Regions from separate parts of the Erythrobacter westpacificensis genome, predicted to be linked through region 1. Evidence: predicted binding sites of a transcription regulator. Region 1 holds the regulator's gene; the other holds the start of a gene.

Evidence for each region. The regulator LexA, encoded in region 1, represses DNA repair genes until DNA is damaged. The targets are predictions, from matches to a motif close to GTTCCNCNCTTGTTCT.
Region 2: ABFX23_RS14000 (DNA recombination protein RmuC) is a predicted target of LexA. The motif match lies at 2,075-2,090, and genes of this name have one in related genera.

The regions. Positions count from the first base shown of each region.
Region 1 covers NZ_BAABHV010000017.1:187,855-195,230, forward strand. The annotation lists gene gltX (glutamate--tRNA ligase) at 1-1,004, opposite strand, end outside; gene ABFX23_RS11800 (ComEC/Rec2 family competence protein) at 1,033-3,219, shown strand; gene lexA (transcriptional repressor LexA) at 3,285-3,956, opposite strand; gene ABFX23_RS11810 (molybdopterin molybdotransferase MoeA) at 4,027-5,232, opposite strand; gene moaC (cyclic pyranopterin monophosphate synthase MoaC) at 5,229-5,699, opposite strand; gene trpC (indole-3-glycerol phosphate synthase TrpC) at 5,767-6,555, opposite strand; gene trpD (anthranilate phosphoribosyltransferase) at 6,552-7,376, opposite strand, start outside.
Region 2 covers NZ_BAABHV010000021.1:234,942-242,317, forward strand. The annotation lists gene ABFX23_RS13995 (hypothetical protein) at 1-557, opposite strand, end outside; gene ABFX23_RS14000 (DNA recombination protein RmuC) at 586-2,061, opposite strand; gene ABFX23_RS14005 (formate--tetrahydrofolate ligase) at 2,283-3,947, shown strand; gene ABFX23_RS14010 (four-helix bundle copper-binding protein) at 4,092-4,496, shown strand; gene ABFX23_RS14015 (Entericidin EcnA/B family protein) at 4,594-4,728, shown strand; gene def (peptide deformylase) at 4,875-5,438, opposite strand; gene recR (recombination mediator RecR) at 5,495-6,091, opposite strand; gene fmt (methionyl-tRNA formyltransferase) at 6,136-7,041, shown strand; gene truA (tRNA pseudouridine(38-40) synthase TruA) at 7,038-7,376, shown strand, end outside.

The DNA.
Region 1 (7,376 bases):
CGCGCGTCGTCCGCCTTGCGGATGTAATTGCCGTTCATGCTCAGCAGCTTCTTCATGTCGAAGCGGCTGGGCCCTTTGCCTACGGCATCGATATCGAACAGCGCGATCGCTTCCTCGCGGCTGAATTCTTCCTGGTCGCCGTGGCCCCAGCCAAGGCGGAGCAGGTAGTTGAACAGTGTTTCGGGCAGGATGCCCATGTCGCGATAATCGCGCACCCCGAGGGCCCCGTGGCGCTTGGAAAGCTTGGCACCATCGTTACCATGAATCAGCGGCACGTGGGCATAGGTCGGCTCTTCCCAGCCATCCTCGACACCCTGCATGGCGCGGATCACCTGGATCTGGCGGAACGCGTTGTTCAGGTGATCGTCGCCGCGGATGATGTGGGTGCAGCCCATGTCCATGTCGTCCACCACGACAGCCAGCATGTAGGTAGGCGTGCCATCGGCGCGCAACAGGATGAAATCGTCGATCTCGCGGTTATCGACCTTCACGCGGCCCTGAACCGCGTCCTCGATAACCGTTTCGCCGCCTTCCGGCGTCTTGATGCGGATCGTGTAGGGCGCGCCCTCGGGCGCTTCGGAGGGATCGCGATCGCGCCAGCGCCCGTCATAACGCAGCGGCTGCTTGGCGGCTCTTTGTTGTTCGCGCATCTCGGCGAGTTCTTCCGGCGATGCGAAGCACTTGTAGGCATGGCCGGCGTCCAGCAGCTTGCGCGCCACTTCGGCATGCCGATCGGCGCGCTGGCTCTGGTAAACCGTGTCCCCATCGAATTCGAGGCCGAGCCATTCGAGCCCGTCGAGGATGACATCGATCGCCTCCTGGGTAGACCGCTTCTTGTCGGTATCCTCGATGCGCAGCAGCGCCCGGCCACCGTGGTGACGGGCGTAGAGCCAGGAAAACAGCCCGGTTCGGGCATTGCCGATGTGCAGGAAGCCGGTTGGGCTGGGCGCGAAGCGCGTCACCACTGGACGCTGCTTTGAACCGTTACCAATCGAACTTGCCATAACTGCCTGTTTCCTGTCCTGTATTTCCATGGCTAGCAAACATCCCCCTCTTGTCCCGCTAGGCGACGAACCGGGCGATGTTGCAACGCAGCAGTCGCATTGGCGAATGCCGCGGGATTTGTCCAGCGTAGCCGATGGGGCAGAGCGTTTCCTCGGTCACTCAGGTTTCGATCGAGGCCCCTGGCTGGCGGTCGCCCTTGCCACAGGCATCGGCGCCTGGTTCGCACTTGGCTCGCAGGCCGCATGGATCATGGTGATGGCCGGCGGACTGCTGACAGCCCTGGGTGCCGTTGCGCTATGGAAGGGGCGGGAGGAACGCGTTCATCTCGTCGGCGCGGTGGCGGCGTGCGGCCTGCTCGTTTCGTTCGGCACCGGACTCGCCTGGGCGCGTAGCGAACTGGTCGGTGCCGAGGCGTTCGAGAGGCCGGTCTACGACACCTTCCGGGGGCGGGTTCTGGAGCGGATCGAACAGCCCGCGCAAGACCGGGTGAGGCTGGTCATGGCAACACGCCACCCCGAGAGTGGCGAAGCGGTGAAGATCCGCGTCAACGTTCCGCTGGACGCTGCAACGTCGGAGATGGGGGAGGGCGCGCTAGTGGAACTGCAGGCGAGGCTGATGCCACCTGCCCCGCCCATGCTGCCCGGGAGGTACGATTTCGCCCGCACCGCCTGGTTCGAGGGGTTCGCCGCAACCGGTAGCGTTCAGGGAGATGTGCGCGTGGTGGAAACATCAGTGCGGAACGGCGATTTTATCGCGGGCTTGCAGCGCCAGTTATCGGGCCACGTGCGGGAAAACCTCGGCGGGTCGGCAGGGAGCATCGCGGCGGCCTTCGCCAGCGGAGACCGTGGCGCCATCAGCGAAGCGGACGAGGACGCCATGCGCGATGCAGGGCTTACCCACCTGCTCTCGATCAGCGGGTTGCACGTGAGCGCCGTGATCGCGGGCACGTACCTGCTGGCGATACGCCTGCTGGCATTGTGGCCGTGGCTCGTCCTTCGTGTCCGCCTGCCCGTCGCCGCAGCGGCGATCGCTGCTCTTGGCGGCATCGGATATACCCTCCTTACCGGTGCACAGGTACCCACGGTGAGAAGCTGCATTGCCGCGCTGCTCGTCTTGGGGGCGCTTGCGCTGGGGCGCGAGCCGCTGTCGCTGCGGATGGTGGCTGTCGCGGCGGTCGCCGTGCTGCTGATGTGGCCGGAAAGTCTGGTCGGCCCCAGTTTCCAGATGAGCTTCGCCGCCGTCATCGCGATTGTAGCCTTGCACAACGCGGAGCCTGTGAAACGCTTTCTGGCGCCGCGGGAGGAGAGCCGCGCTGCGTGGCTCGGTCGGCGGACGCTGATGCTGCTTTTGACAGGCATGGTCATCGAGATCGCACTGATGCCGATCGTACTGTTCCACTTCCATCGCGCGGGCGTTTACGGGGCGCTGGCAAACGTCATTTCCATCCCCCTCGTCACGTTCATATCGATGCCGTTGATCGCCGTTGCACTGGTGATGGATGTGGTCGGTCTCGGAGCGCCCTTCTGGTGGTTGGTCGGTGTCTCGCTCGATCTGCTGATCGGCATCGCCCATTTCACCAGCAGTCAGCCTGGTGCGGTAAAGCTGATCCCCCAGATTACCGGTTTTACCTTCGCGCTGTTCGTCGCGGGCGGTTTGTGGCTGGCATTGTGGCGGGGAAGGGCACGGTTGTGGGGTCTTCTGCCCACGGCGTTCGCCACGCTCATGCTGGTCCTGACCCCGATCCCGGACGTCCTGATATCAAGCGACGGACGGCATGTCGGCGTTACCGGAGAGGACGAGCGCCTTCTCGTCCTGCGCGACACGCGCAGCGATTACACGCGCGACAACCTCCTGGAACTTGCCGGGGTAGAGGGCGAACCCATTCCCATGGCTGAATGGCCCGACGCGGATTGCACTGCGGATTTCTGCGTAGTGACCCTTGAACGGGGCGGACGCTCGTGGAGCATCCTGATGAGCCGGAGCCGCAACATCGTTGGCGAACGGGCCCTTGCGGCGGCTTGCGAGCGCGCTGATATCGTCGTTTCCGATCGATGGCTGCCCCGCAGCTGCACGCCAAGGTGGCTGCGTGCCGACGCACGAATGCTTTCCCAGACCGGCGGTTTGGCTATCGTCCTGGGCAAGGAGCCCGAGGTCCGGAGCGTTGCCGACAGGCAGGGCGATCATGGCTGGTGGCGAGGCCGGGAGGCTGATTGACGCACAGAGAAAAGGCGGCATCCTTGCCGGACGCCGCCTCTTATGAATTCGTCAGGATCGAAACCTCAGTGGTAGCGCCGCAGCAGCCCGGCGAGTTTGCCCTGCACCTTGACCTGGCGATCTTCGTAGACTTGCGGATCGTACGATGCGTTTGCGGGATCGAGGCGGATCTTGCCACCATCGTGGTAAAGGTACTTCAACGTGGCTTCCTCGTCGTTCACCAGCGCCACGACAATGTCGCCGTCACGCGCCGTATCCGCCTTCTTCACGAGAGCGAAGTCGCCATCGAAGATACCCGCTTCCACCATCGAATCGCCGGAGACTTCCAGCGCGTAATGCTCGCCCGAGCCGAGCAGGGCGGCGGGCACCGGCAATGTTTGAGAATCCTCCAGCGCCTCTATCGGGACACCGGCAGCGATGCGGCCATGCAAAGGAATCTCGATCACGTCGTTCGCCGGCTCGGGCTGGCTTGGAGGCGGGGTGGTCGCCTTTGCAACCGGATCAATTGGCTTTCCGCCGAGATTTTCCGGCATCTTCACCACTTCAAGAGCACGGGCACGGTTCGGCAGGCGCCGAATGAAGCCACGTTCCTCCAGCGCAGAGATCAGGCGGTGAACGCCTGACTTGCTCTTCAGGTCGAGCGCTTCCTTCATCTCCTCGAAACTGGGAGAGATACCGCTTTCTTCCAGACGGCGGTGAATGAACAGCAGCAATTCGTGTTGCTTGGCAGTCAACATGGGCAAGCCCCTCATTAATGTTCCACATCAGGAACGAATAAGGAACAATTAAGAAACAGATCTGGTCAAGTCAAGCGATACCGCCATTTCGGATGCGATAGATTTCCACGGAGTCATTGGCCTTCGTCGGCGGAGCACCGATATCCCTGCGGATCAGCACATCCGCGGCAGCAAGTGCCCGAAGGGCGCTGCTATCCTGCTCCTCGATCAGTTCGACTTTGCCGTTGACGATGCGGCCCCGCAAGAACTCCGTGCGTTTGCCGCCAGCGGGCAGCGGTGTGAGGCAGGCCATTGCAACGGGGTGGGGCAACATATCCAGCGCACCCGCCATCCTTCGCAACAAAGGCAACAGGAAAAGATAGGCCGTAACGAAGCTGGAAACCGGATTGCCGGGGAGGCCCAGAATGACCTGATTGGCCCGTCGCGCAACCATCAGGGGCTTGCCCGGTTTCATCGCGACGCGCCAGAAATCGATCGTCGCGCCCCATCTTTCCAGTGCGGGTTTCACCAGATCGTGATCGCCGACCGAAGCGCCGCCGCTGGTGACGATGACGTCGGCGCGGGCGGCGCTTTCAAGCCCGCCGAGCATTGCGTCCATCGTATCCTTGACAGGACCGATGCGTAGACATTCCGAAACGAAAGGCCGGGCGAGCGCAGCTATGGCCGGACCATTACTGGCCGGGATCTGGTGCGCCTCGCACTTCTCGGGATCGGCGCCCAGTTCGTCACCACTGTCCAGAACGGCTATAGAGGGCAGCCGATGAACCGGCAGAACGCCGTGCCCACCCGATAGGGCAAGCGCGAGCTGGGCGGGGCTGATACGCGCGCCCTTTCGCAGCAGCGTTTCACCTGCCTCGAAATCGAAACCGGCGCGGCGAATGTGGCGAGGTGTCGGGTTGCCTTCGTCATTCAGCGATAGGGTATCGCCTTCGCGGGTCGCATTCTCCTGCAGCAGGACCGCGTCTGAGCCGTGGGGCATGATCGCCCCGGTTGAGATTCGGACAGCTTCTCCCGTCGCCAGCGTGCCGGAAAAGGGGTGGCCTGCCGCGCTTTCGCCGACGATGCGCCAGGGGCCGGAATGATCTCCGGCAGCGATCGCGTAGCCATCCATGGCTGAAAGGTCCGCGCTCGGCTGCGTGCGCCGCGCCTCGATATCCTCTGCCAGGCACCGGCCCACGGCGTCGGCAGCGACGATCCCTTCCGTAGGCAAGGGGGAAACCAGCGCGCAGAGGCGCTGCTGGGCCTCTTCAACGGGTATTGGTGCGGGCAGGCTCACTCGGCGCGCCAGTCGCCGCTTTTTCCGCCGGTTTTCTCCAGCAGGCGAACTTGTTCGATGACCATCCCTTTCTCCAGCGCCTTCGCCATGTCGTACAGCGTCAGCAAGGCGATGGAGGCAGCGGTCAGAGCTTCCATCTCGACTCCGGTCTTGCCGGTGAGGGCGGCGCGGGCCGTCACTTCGACCGCGTCGTTCGAGAAGGTGAAATCCACGCTTACGCTATCGAGCGCGAGCGGGTGGCAGAGCGGGATGAGTTCGCCGGTCTTCTTGGCCGCCATGATGCCGGCGATACGCGCGGCGGACAGCACATCGCCCTTCGGACCGCTACCTTCGCGCACCGCCTTCAGGGTGGCCGGCGCCATCCGGATACGACCTCCTGCCGCCGCGCTGCGCACGGTTTCCGCCTTGCCGCCCACATCCACCATGCGCGCGGCACCCTTGTCATCAAGATGGGTAAGATTGCTCATGCCGGCGACCTATCCCAGAATTGCCGGAATGGGCAACACAATGCGCGACGACAATCGGCTCTCGGACCTAGCCGTACAGGAGCGCCCGCGTGGCAGCTTCAACATCACTTTGCCGCATCAGGCTTTCGCCGACGAGGAAGCAGCGAACGCCCGACCCGGCGAGGCGCTGGCAATCGGCGTGGGTGTTGATCCCGCTTTCGCCGACGAGAAGCGCGCCTTCGGGTGCAAGTCTTGCAAGGCGTTCGGTCGTAGCGAGGTCGGTAGTGAAGGTCTTCAGGTCGCGATTGTTGACCCCGATCAGCCGTGACGTCAGGTGCAGCCCAGCGCGCTCCATCTCGGCCTCGTCGTGCACTTCGACCAGCACGTCCATGCCGTAATCGAGCGCTGCCGCTTCGATCTCCGCCATGAGGCCGTTGTCCAGTGCAGCCACGATGATGAGAATAGCGTCGGCGCCCAGCGCGCGGCTCTCGGCAACCTGCCAGGGATCGACCATGAAATCCTTGCGCAGCACCGGCAGTTCGCACGATGCCCGCGCTTCCAGCAGATAGTCCTCGTGCCCCTGGAAATAGGGCGCATCGGTGAGGACGGAAAGACACGCGGCACCGCCCGCTGCGTAGTCCATCGCGTGCTGGTGCGGGCGAAAATCCTCGCGGATCAGGCCCTTGGAGGGAGAGGCCTTCTTTACCTCCGCAATCAAGCCGAAACCATCGGCAGACTTCGCTTCCAGGGCCCCGTGGAAACCGCGCGGCGCGCTCGCTTCGGCAGCCAAACGATCGAGATCGGCCTGCGTTTGCGCAGTCTTGCGAGCGCGCACTTCTTCGCGCTTCGTGGCGCAGATTTCTTCCAGCTTGTTCATTTCGCGGCCGCAATCCAGCAGTCGAGCAACGCCTTGGCGAGTCCCTTGTCCAAAGCCTCGGCTGCTTCCTCCACGCCTTCCTCCCAGCTTTCGACTTCGCCAGCCACGATTAGCGAGCCTGCCGCGTTGAACAGTACGGCATCGCGATAGGGCCCGGGCGCGCCCTGGAGGAGGGCCTGAAGCGCCTTGGCGTTGTGCTCCGGATCGCCGCCACGGATGGCTTCGACGGGGGCGTGGCGCAACCCTGCGTCCTCGGCACGAACGCGTTTCATCTGCACTTCGCGGCCCTGCACGTCAGCAACTTCGTTGCCTTCATCGAGGCTGAGCTCGTCGAGCCCCTCGTCGCCCGAGACGATAAAGGTGCGCTCCGTGCCGAGCCGGGCCATGGCGCTGGCGTAGATCGGCACGTAGGCAGGCCGCGCAATGCCGATAAGTTGGCGGCGCACACGCGCGGGATTGGACAGCGGACCCATCAGGTTGAAGATCGTGCGCTTGGCCAGCTTCTGGCGAATGGGCTGGATGCGCGCCATGGCCGGATGGTGGTTCTTGGCGAAGAGGAAACAGATCCCGATCTCGCGCAAGGTGTGCTCTGCCGTGCGACCGGCGGCCTCCATGTCCAGGCCAAGCGCTTCGAGTGTATCCGCCGCCCCGGCCTTGCTGCTAGCCGCGCGATTGCCATGTTTGGCAACCGGCACGCCGCAAGCCGCGACTACGAGCGAGACTGCCGTAGACACGTTCAGCGTATGGTGCCCGTCGCCGCCCGTACCGCACACGTCGATGGCGTTCTCCGGGGCTTCGATGGGGATGAGGCGTTCGCGCAT
Region 2 (7,376 bases), on a different contig from region 1:
TGCGGCAGGGTGACGACAGCCTCCCATGAAAGCTGCGCCTGCACCGGCGTGTCGCTGGCAGGCCCTTCGTAGAGCGGAATGCCGTTGCCGGTCACGATGGCCCCGGCGTAGGGATCGACCGGTATCTCCTGCGCGAAATACCACGGGATCGTCATGCCCGCGGTATCGTCCGCCGCGCAGCCGAATTCCAGCATCCGGGCGAGTTCGCGCCAGAACGTGCCGTTCTCGGCAGAGAGGCGCTCGCGCAGTTCGTCCTTGCCTGCGCCGCCGCCGAAATCGAGCTTGATGTCATCCGCCGCCAGCGCGAGGAATGCGTCGGTATCGCGCGTGTCGATGGCGGCCTGTACGCTGGCGAGGAAGTCCACGCCGCCCGGCAGGTCCCGGCATTCGTTGCGCGGAGCCCACTTGCCGGCAGGCTCCGGCACGGCAGCAGCGGTGTTCTCAACCTCGGAAACCAGTTCCTCCGCCGCACGCTCCAGCCGGTCAGACGGCGGATCGCTGCGATCGCAGGCGCTCAGGCTGACCGCCAGGGCCACGGTGACACCGATGGCGCGCACCCTCGAAAAACTTCCCGCTGCCGACAACTTACTGATCCTCCGCACTCTCTCCTTCGACATGCATAAGTTGTCTTGGCTCTATTTCCAGAGGCGACAGCGATTCCAGTGCTGCGGCGTTGGTGTCGACAGACAGATCCTGGAACTTGCGTCCGGTCGGGACAAGGCGGCTCTCGAAGCTGGCGACCGCCGCGTTGAAGCTCTTGTTCGTCCGCGCCAGGTCCGTGCCGACCTTGCCCAGCAACGTGCCCATGCGCGCCAGCCTGTCATAAAGCTCCTTGCCGAGCTCCGCGATTTCCTTCGCGTCGGCCTGAACGCCCGCCTGCCGCCAGATCGTCGCCACGGTCAGCGCGATGGACATGAAATTGAGCGGCGAAGACAGGACAACCTGCCGTTTCAGGGCATACTCCAGCAAGCCGCTGTCCTGCGTCAGGGCAGAATAGAGCACGTGCTCGCCGGGGACGAACATCACGACGAAATCCGCCGATCCTTCGACGAAATCCTGATACCGCTTTGCCGACAGTTCATCGATGTGGCCCCGCAGGTCGCGCGCGTGGGCCCGCAGCAATTCGGCCCGTTCTTCTTCGCTGGTCGCTTCGTTGGCAGCCGCGTAAGTGTTGAACACGTTCTTCACGTCCACGATCAACTTGCGCCCGCCGGGAATGTTGATGACGCCGTCCGGGCGCAGGATGCCGTCGCTGCCCGGTACGCTGACCTGGAAATCGAAATCCGTCTGGCCGAGCAGGCCGCAGCTTTCGAGCAGGTTCTCGAACTGCAATTCACCCCAGTCGCCCCGAGCCTTCGTCGCACCGCGCAGCGTAGTGGAAATGCGATTGGCGCCCTCCAGCACGCGCTCCTGCCCGGCCCGCACCTCGCCGATCACGCCCTGCAATTGGTGCCAGGCCTCCGCGCGGCTCTTCTCCAGTTCCTCCACGCGCTTGCGATAACGCTCCAGCGTCTCGCCGACGGGGCCGACTTTCTTCTCCAGCGCCGCGAGGCTTTCCTTGTTGAGAGCTTCCAGCCTGTTGTGAGCGCCTTCGAGGAACTGGGCGTTCGCACCGTCCAGCAGCTTCTTGCCGATCGCGTCGAACTTGGTCTGCAGCTTCTCTTCCGCTTCGGTGAGCCGCGCCAGTTCACGCTCGAACTGCTTTTCACGCTCCGCGTAGCGCTCCTCCAGGGCACGTTCGCGCGCTTCGGCCCCGCTTTCGAGAGAGGCGAGCCGTCCCGCGACTTCGGCATGGGTGCCGCGAAGCTTTTCCAGTTCTTCCGCAAGCGCATCCGCTCGCCTCGCCCGTTCGCTTTCCGATGCGAGATCGCGCACCATGTCGCGCAGCTTTTCATCGAGCGCCTTCGCCTCGGCATCGCGCGCTGCATGCCGCTCGCGCCATTCGGTGTCGTTCGCGGTATAGCGTTCGCACAACTCGGTTACGGGACGCTGGCCGAGCCAGTAGCCAAGCCCTCCTAAGACGAGAGCCAGCACGATCAGGGCGAGAACAACGGGATCCATAAACAGCCTTCACACGACAAGAACGAAACGCGAACCTAACCGAGCCTGCACTTGCGGACAAGCACCGCAACAGGCTCATCCCCAGCCGCTGGCAAAAATTGTATGCGTCACTTACAATTCGGAATTGCGAAATTTTCGCAATTGTGAAACAAGGCTGGCCGAACACGCGTGCGCAGCGAATCGCGCCTGCGCAAGAACATGACATCGAGAGAGGATCATCCATGCCCACAGATATCGAGATTGCCCGCCAGGCCAAGCTTATCCCGATCACCGAGGTTGCCGCCAATGCCGGCGTGCCGGACGATGCGCTGATCCCCTACGGCAAGTACAAGGCGAAGGTCGATACCGACCAGCTGCCCGATAATCCCAACGGCAAGCTGATTCTCGTCACCGCGATCAATCCCACCCCGGCCGGTGAAGGCAAGACCACGACCTCCGTCGGCCTGTCGGACGCGCTGCACCGCATCGGCAAGAAGACCATGCTGTGCCTTCGCGAACCCTCGCTCGGCCCCTGCTTCGGCATGAAGGGCGGCGGGGCCGGTGGCGGCAAGAGCCAGGTGATGCCGATGGACGAGATCAACCTGCACTTCACGGGTGACTTCCACGCCATCACCAGCGCGCACAACCTGCTCTCTGCCATGATCGACAACTCGATCTACTGGGGCAACCCGAACGATATCGACGTGCGCCGCGTGACGTGGAAGCGCGTGCTGGACATGAATGACCGCGCGCTGCGCCAGATCGTCGGCCCGCTGGGCGGCGTTGCCAACGGCTTCCCGCGCGAAAGCGGCTTCGACATTACCGTGGCCTCCGAGATCATGGCGATCCTGTGCCTCGCCAGCGACCTGAAGGACCTGCAGAAGCGCCTTGGCGACATCATCATCGGCTACAAGCGCGACCGTAGCCCGGTCTACTGCCGCGACGTGAAGGCCGACAGCGCGATGACTGTGCTGCTGAAGGACGCGATCCTGCCCAACCTCGTGCAAACGCTGGAAAACCGCCCTGCCTTCCTGCACGGCGGCCCCTTCGCCAACATCGCCCACGGCTGCAACTCGGTGATCGCCACCAAGACCGCGCTGAAGATGGCCGACTACGTCGTGACCGAAGCCGGTTTCGGTGCCGACCTCGGGGCCGAGAAGTTCCTCGACATCAAGTGCCGCATGGCGGGCCTGAGGCCCGATGCCATCGTGCTGGTGGCCACCGTGCGCTCGCTCAAGATGAATGGCGGCGTGCCCAAGAACCAGCTGACCGAAGGCGAGAACGTGGAAGCGGTCCGCGCAGGTGCGGTAAACCTGAAGCGTCACATCGAGAATCTGAAGAAGTTCGGCGTGACCCCGACGATCGCCATCAACCACTTCTATCTCGACACAGACGCCGAAATCGCCGTGATCCAGGAAATGGCCAAGGAATTCGGTGCCGAGGCCGTGATCTGCAAGCACTGGGCTGAAGGCGGCGCAGGCGCGGAGGAACTGGCGAAGATCGTCTCGGCCAAGGCCGACGCAGGGGCACCCGATTTCGACCAGCTCTACCCCAGCGACATGCCGCTGGCGGACAAGATCACCACGGTCGCGACGGAAATCTATCGCGCGGGCGAGGTGAGCATTTCGCCAGCCATTCGCAAGCAGCTGAAGCAGTGGGAAGAGATGGGCTACGGCAACTACCCCATCTGCATGGCGAAGACGCAGTACAGCTTCTCCACCGATCCCACGGCGCTTGGTGCCCCGGAAGATCATACCGTGGAGATCAACGAAGTTCGCCTCTCGGCAGGCGCTGGCTTCGTGGTCGCCATTGCCGGTGGCATCATGACCATGCCGGGCCTGCCCAAGGTGCCCAGCGCGGAGAACATCTACCTCGACGAGAACGGCCAGATCGAAGGCCTTTTCTAAAGGTTACCTACCCCCCCGCAGCGAACATCCCCCCCAAACGTGTTCGCTCGAGAGAGGGCCGTCCAGCCGGGCGGCCCTTTTTTCATGCGCGGTCTCGGAACCCCTGCGCCCCCTCGCCCGTCGATAAGGCGAAGGAGAAATGCCATGTCGATCAGGGAAATGATCAAGGAACACCCGCAGGTAGGGTCCGATTACAACGAACAGCTGGGTGAAGCTGTGAAGCACGCGATGTATTGCGCGGCGATCTGCAATTCGTGCGCCGATGCCTGCAACGCCGAAGAAGGCGACATGAGCGAATGCATTCGCAAGTGCCTCGATTGCTCGGACATCTGCCATGCCGTCAGCCGCGTGGCTGCCCGCCGCACGCACGGCAACACCGTGGTGATCAAGTCGCTGCTGGAAGCCTGCATCATCGCCTGCAAGGTCTGCGCGGAAGAATGCGCGAAGCATGACAACCCCCACTGCCGCCGCTGTGAGAAAATGTGCCGCGAATGCATGGAAGATTGCGTGAAGGCGCTGCAGGGCATGCAGGCAGAAGCCGCCGCGTAATTCCGGTTTCGTTCAGATAGACGAGGGCAGGGTTTAGGCTTAACGTCTACCCGTGGCGCGACACGCAACCGCGCCCGCTAACTGGATTGGAACGACGATGCGATTGAAGACCGCCCTTATCGGATTGCTGCTGGGCAGCGCCGTGCTGGGACTTTCCGCCTGCAACACCGTGCGCGGCATGGGGCAGGATCTGGAATCCGTTGCCAACACTGGCGAAGAAGCCATCAACTGATACGAAAAAGGGCGCCGATCCGGCGCCCTTTTTATTTCGCCGGAAACCGCAGCCTGTGGCTGCGCAAGGCCGAACGGCCGCCCGAGCTCTTGCGAGGAGCCAGGCGAGCCGGATGGCTCGTGCCCGGCGCCTGAGAACCGATCAAACTAGGCCGCGCGCGCCTTCTGCAGCTTCTTCAGCGCCATGTTGCGCTTCAGGCGGCTGAGGTGGTCGATGAACAGGATGCCGTTCAGGTGATCCATCTCGTGCTGGATGCAGACCGCCAGCATCCCGTCCATTTCCTCTTCGTGGGTATTCCCCTCAAGGTCCTGCCAGCGCACGCGGCACTTGGCCGGGCGTTCCACGTCGGCAAAGATATCGGGCACCGAAAGGCAGCCTTCCTGGTAGCTCTTCGTATCGTCCGACGGATCGAGGATTTCCGGGTTCACGAACACGCGCGGGTCGTTCTTCACCGGCTGGTGCGTGTGGGCGTGGCCGTCGTGGTTGCACTCCACAGGCTCGGCATCGGGGTCCTCTTCCTGGAGGTCGATCACCAGCAGGCGCAGCGGCTCACCCACCTGAATTGCGGCGAGGCCGATGCCGTGGGCATCGTACATCGTCTCGAACATGTCCTCGACGAGGGTCTTCAGATTGTCGTCGAACGTCTCGACAGGAGACGACACGACTTTCAGCCGGGGGTCCGGCGCTTCCAGGATTTCACGAATAGCCATGCGCGCAATATAGGCTCAACCGGCTGAACCTTCAATTGCTGTAAACTGGCCAGCGTTCAGCCGAGTGGCCTGCGTGCCCGGAGTGCCTGCGCCAAGGTGCCTTCGTCGAGGTAATCGAGTTCCCCGCCGACAGGCAGGCCGTGGGCCAATTGGGTAATACGCACCGCGCGATCTTCCAGCCGCTCGGCGATGTAGTGGGCCGTGGTCTGCCCCTCCAGCGTGGCGTTCATGGCGAGGACTACCTCGTCCACCCCGCCCTGCTCCAGGCGGCCCAGCAGGCTATCAATGGCGAGGTCTTCCGGGCGAATCCCGTCCAGCGCGGAAAGCCGCCCGCCCAGCACGTGGAACGTGCCGGTGAATAGCCGCGCACGGTCCAGCGCCCACAGGTCGGCCACGTCCTCCACTACGCAGATGCTTTTCGCATCGCGCCTGGGATCGGCACAGATGGTGCAGGGATTCTGGGTGTCGACATTGCCGCAGGTGTCGCACTCCACCAGCTTGTCCTTCACCGTGCCAAGCGCGTCCAGCACCTGCTCCAGCGCGGTCTCGCGGTGTTTCACCAGCCACAGCACGGCACGGCGCGCGGAGCGCGGGCCGAGGCCCGGCAAGCGCGCCAGGGCAGAGGCCAGGTTCTCGATCTCTTGCGATGCCATGCACTGCCAGATAGGGCGGCGCGCAAGGAATAGAAAGGCTGGCAATGCGCCTTGTTTTCATGGGAACGCCCGATTTCGCCGTGCCGACGCTGGATGCGCTGGTAGAGGCGGGGCATGATGTGGTGGCCGTCTACAGCCAGCCGCCCAGCCGTGCGGGACGCGGCAAGAAGGAAAGGCCCTCCCCCGTCCACACCCGCGCCGAGGAACTCGGCATCGAAGTGCGCCACCCCGTCAGCCTGAAAGGCGCGGACGAGCAGGCCGCCTTCGCTGCGCTGGAGGCCGACGCAGCGGTCGTGGCCGCTTACGGCCTGTTGTTGCCGCAGGCCGTGCTGGATGCGCCCAAACACGGCTGCCTGAACGTCCACGGATCGCTGCTGCCGCGCTGGCGCGGCGCCGCGCCTATTCACCGGGCGATCGAGGCCGGTGACGAGCAGACCGGCATCACCATCATGCGTATGGAGAAAGGGCTGGATACCGGCCCGATGCTGCTGAAAGGCGCAACACCCGTCGATCACAAGACCACCGGCGAATTGCATGACGAACTCGCCGCGATGGGTGCAGCCCTGATGGTGGAGGCCCTCGCGCAGATCGAAACGCTGGAAGACGAAGTTCAGGACGATGCCCTCGCCACTTATGCCCCCAAGATCAGCAAGGACGAGGCGAAACTCGATTTCACCAAGCCGGCCGGAGTGCTGGAGCGCGAAGTACGCGCGTTCTCGCCCTTCCCCGGTAGCTGGTTCGAACTGGACGGCGCTCGGATCAAGCTGCTGCGGGCGGAAATGGTGGATGCTGACGGCGCACCCGGCACGGTGCTGGACGATCGGCTCACCATCGCCTGCGGCAAAGCTGCGATCCGCCCAGTCACCCTGCAACGCGCCGGCAAGCCCGCGATGGCGCTGGACGACTTCCTGCGCGGAAACACGATTGCGGCAGGCATGATGGCCGGATGACCCGCTTCGCCCTCACCATCGAATTCGACGGCGGCCCGTTCTTCGGCCTGCAACGGCAGGACAACGGCCCCAGCGTGCAGCAGAGCATCGAGGATGCGGCCCACGCCATAACCGGTGAAACGGTAACGCTGCACAGCGCCGGGCGCACCGACAGCGGCGTGCACGCTCTCGCCATGCGCAGCCATCTCGATATCGAGAAGGACATCGAGCCGTTCCGCCTGATGGAAGCGCTGAACGCGAAACTGCGGCCCGATCCCGTCGCCATCATCCATTGCGAGGTAAAGCCCGACGATTGGCACGCCCGTTTTTCCTGCATCGGCCGGTCTTACGAATAC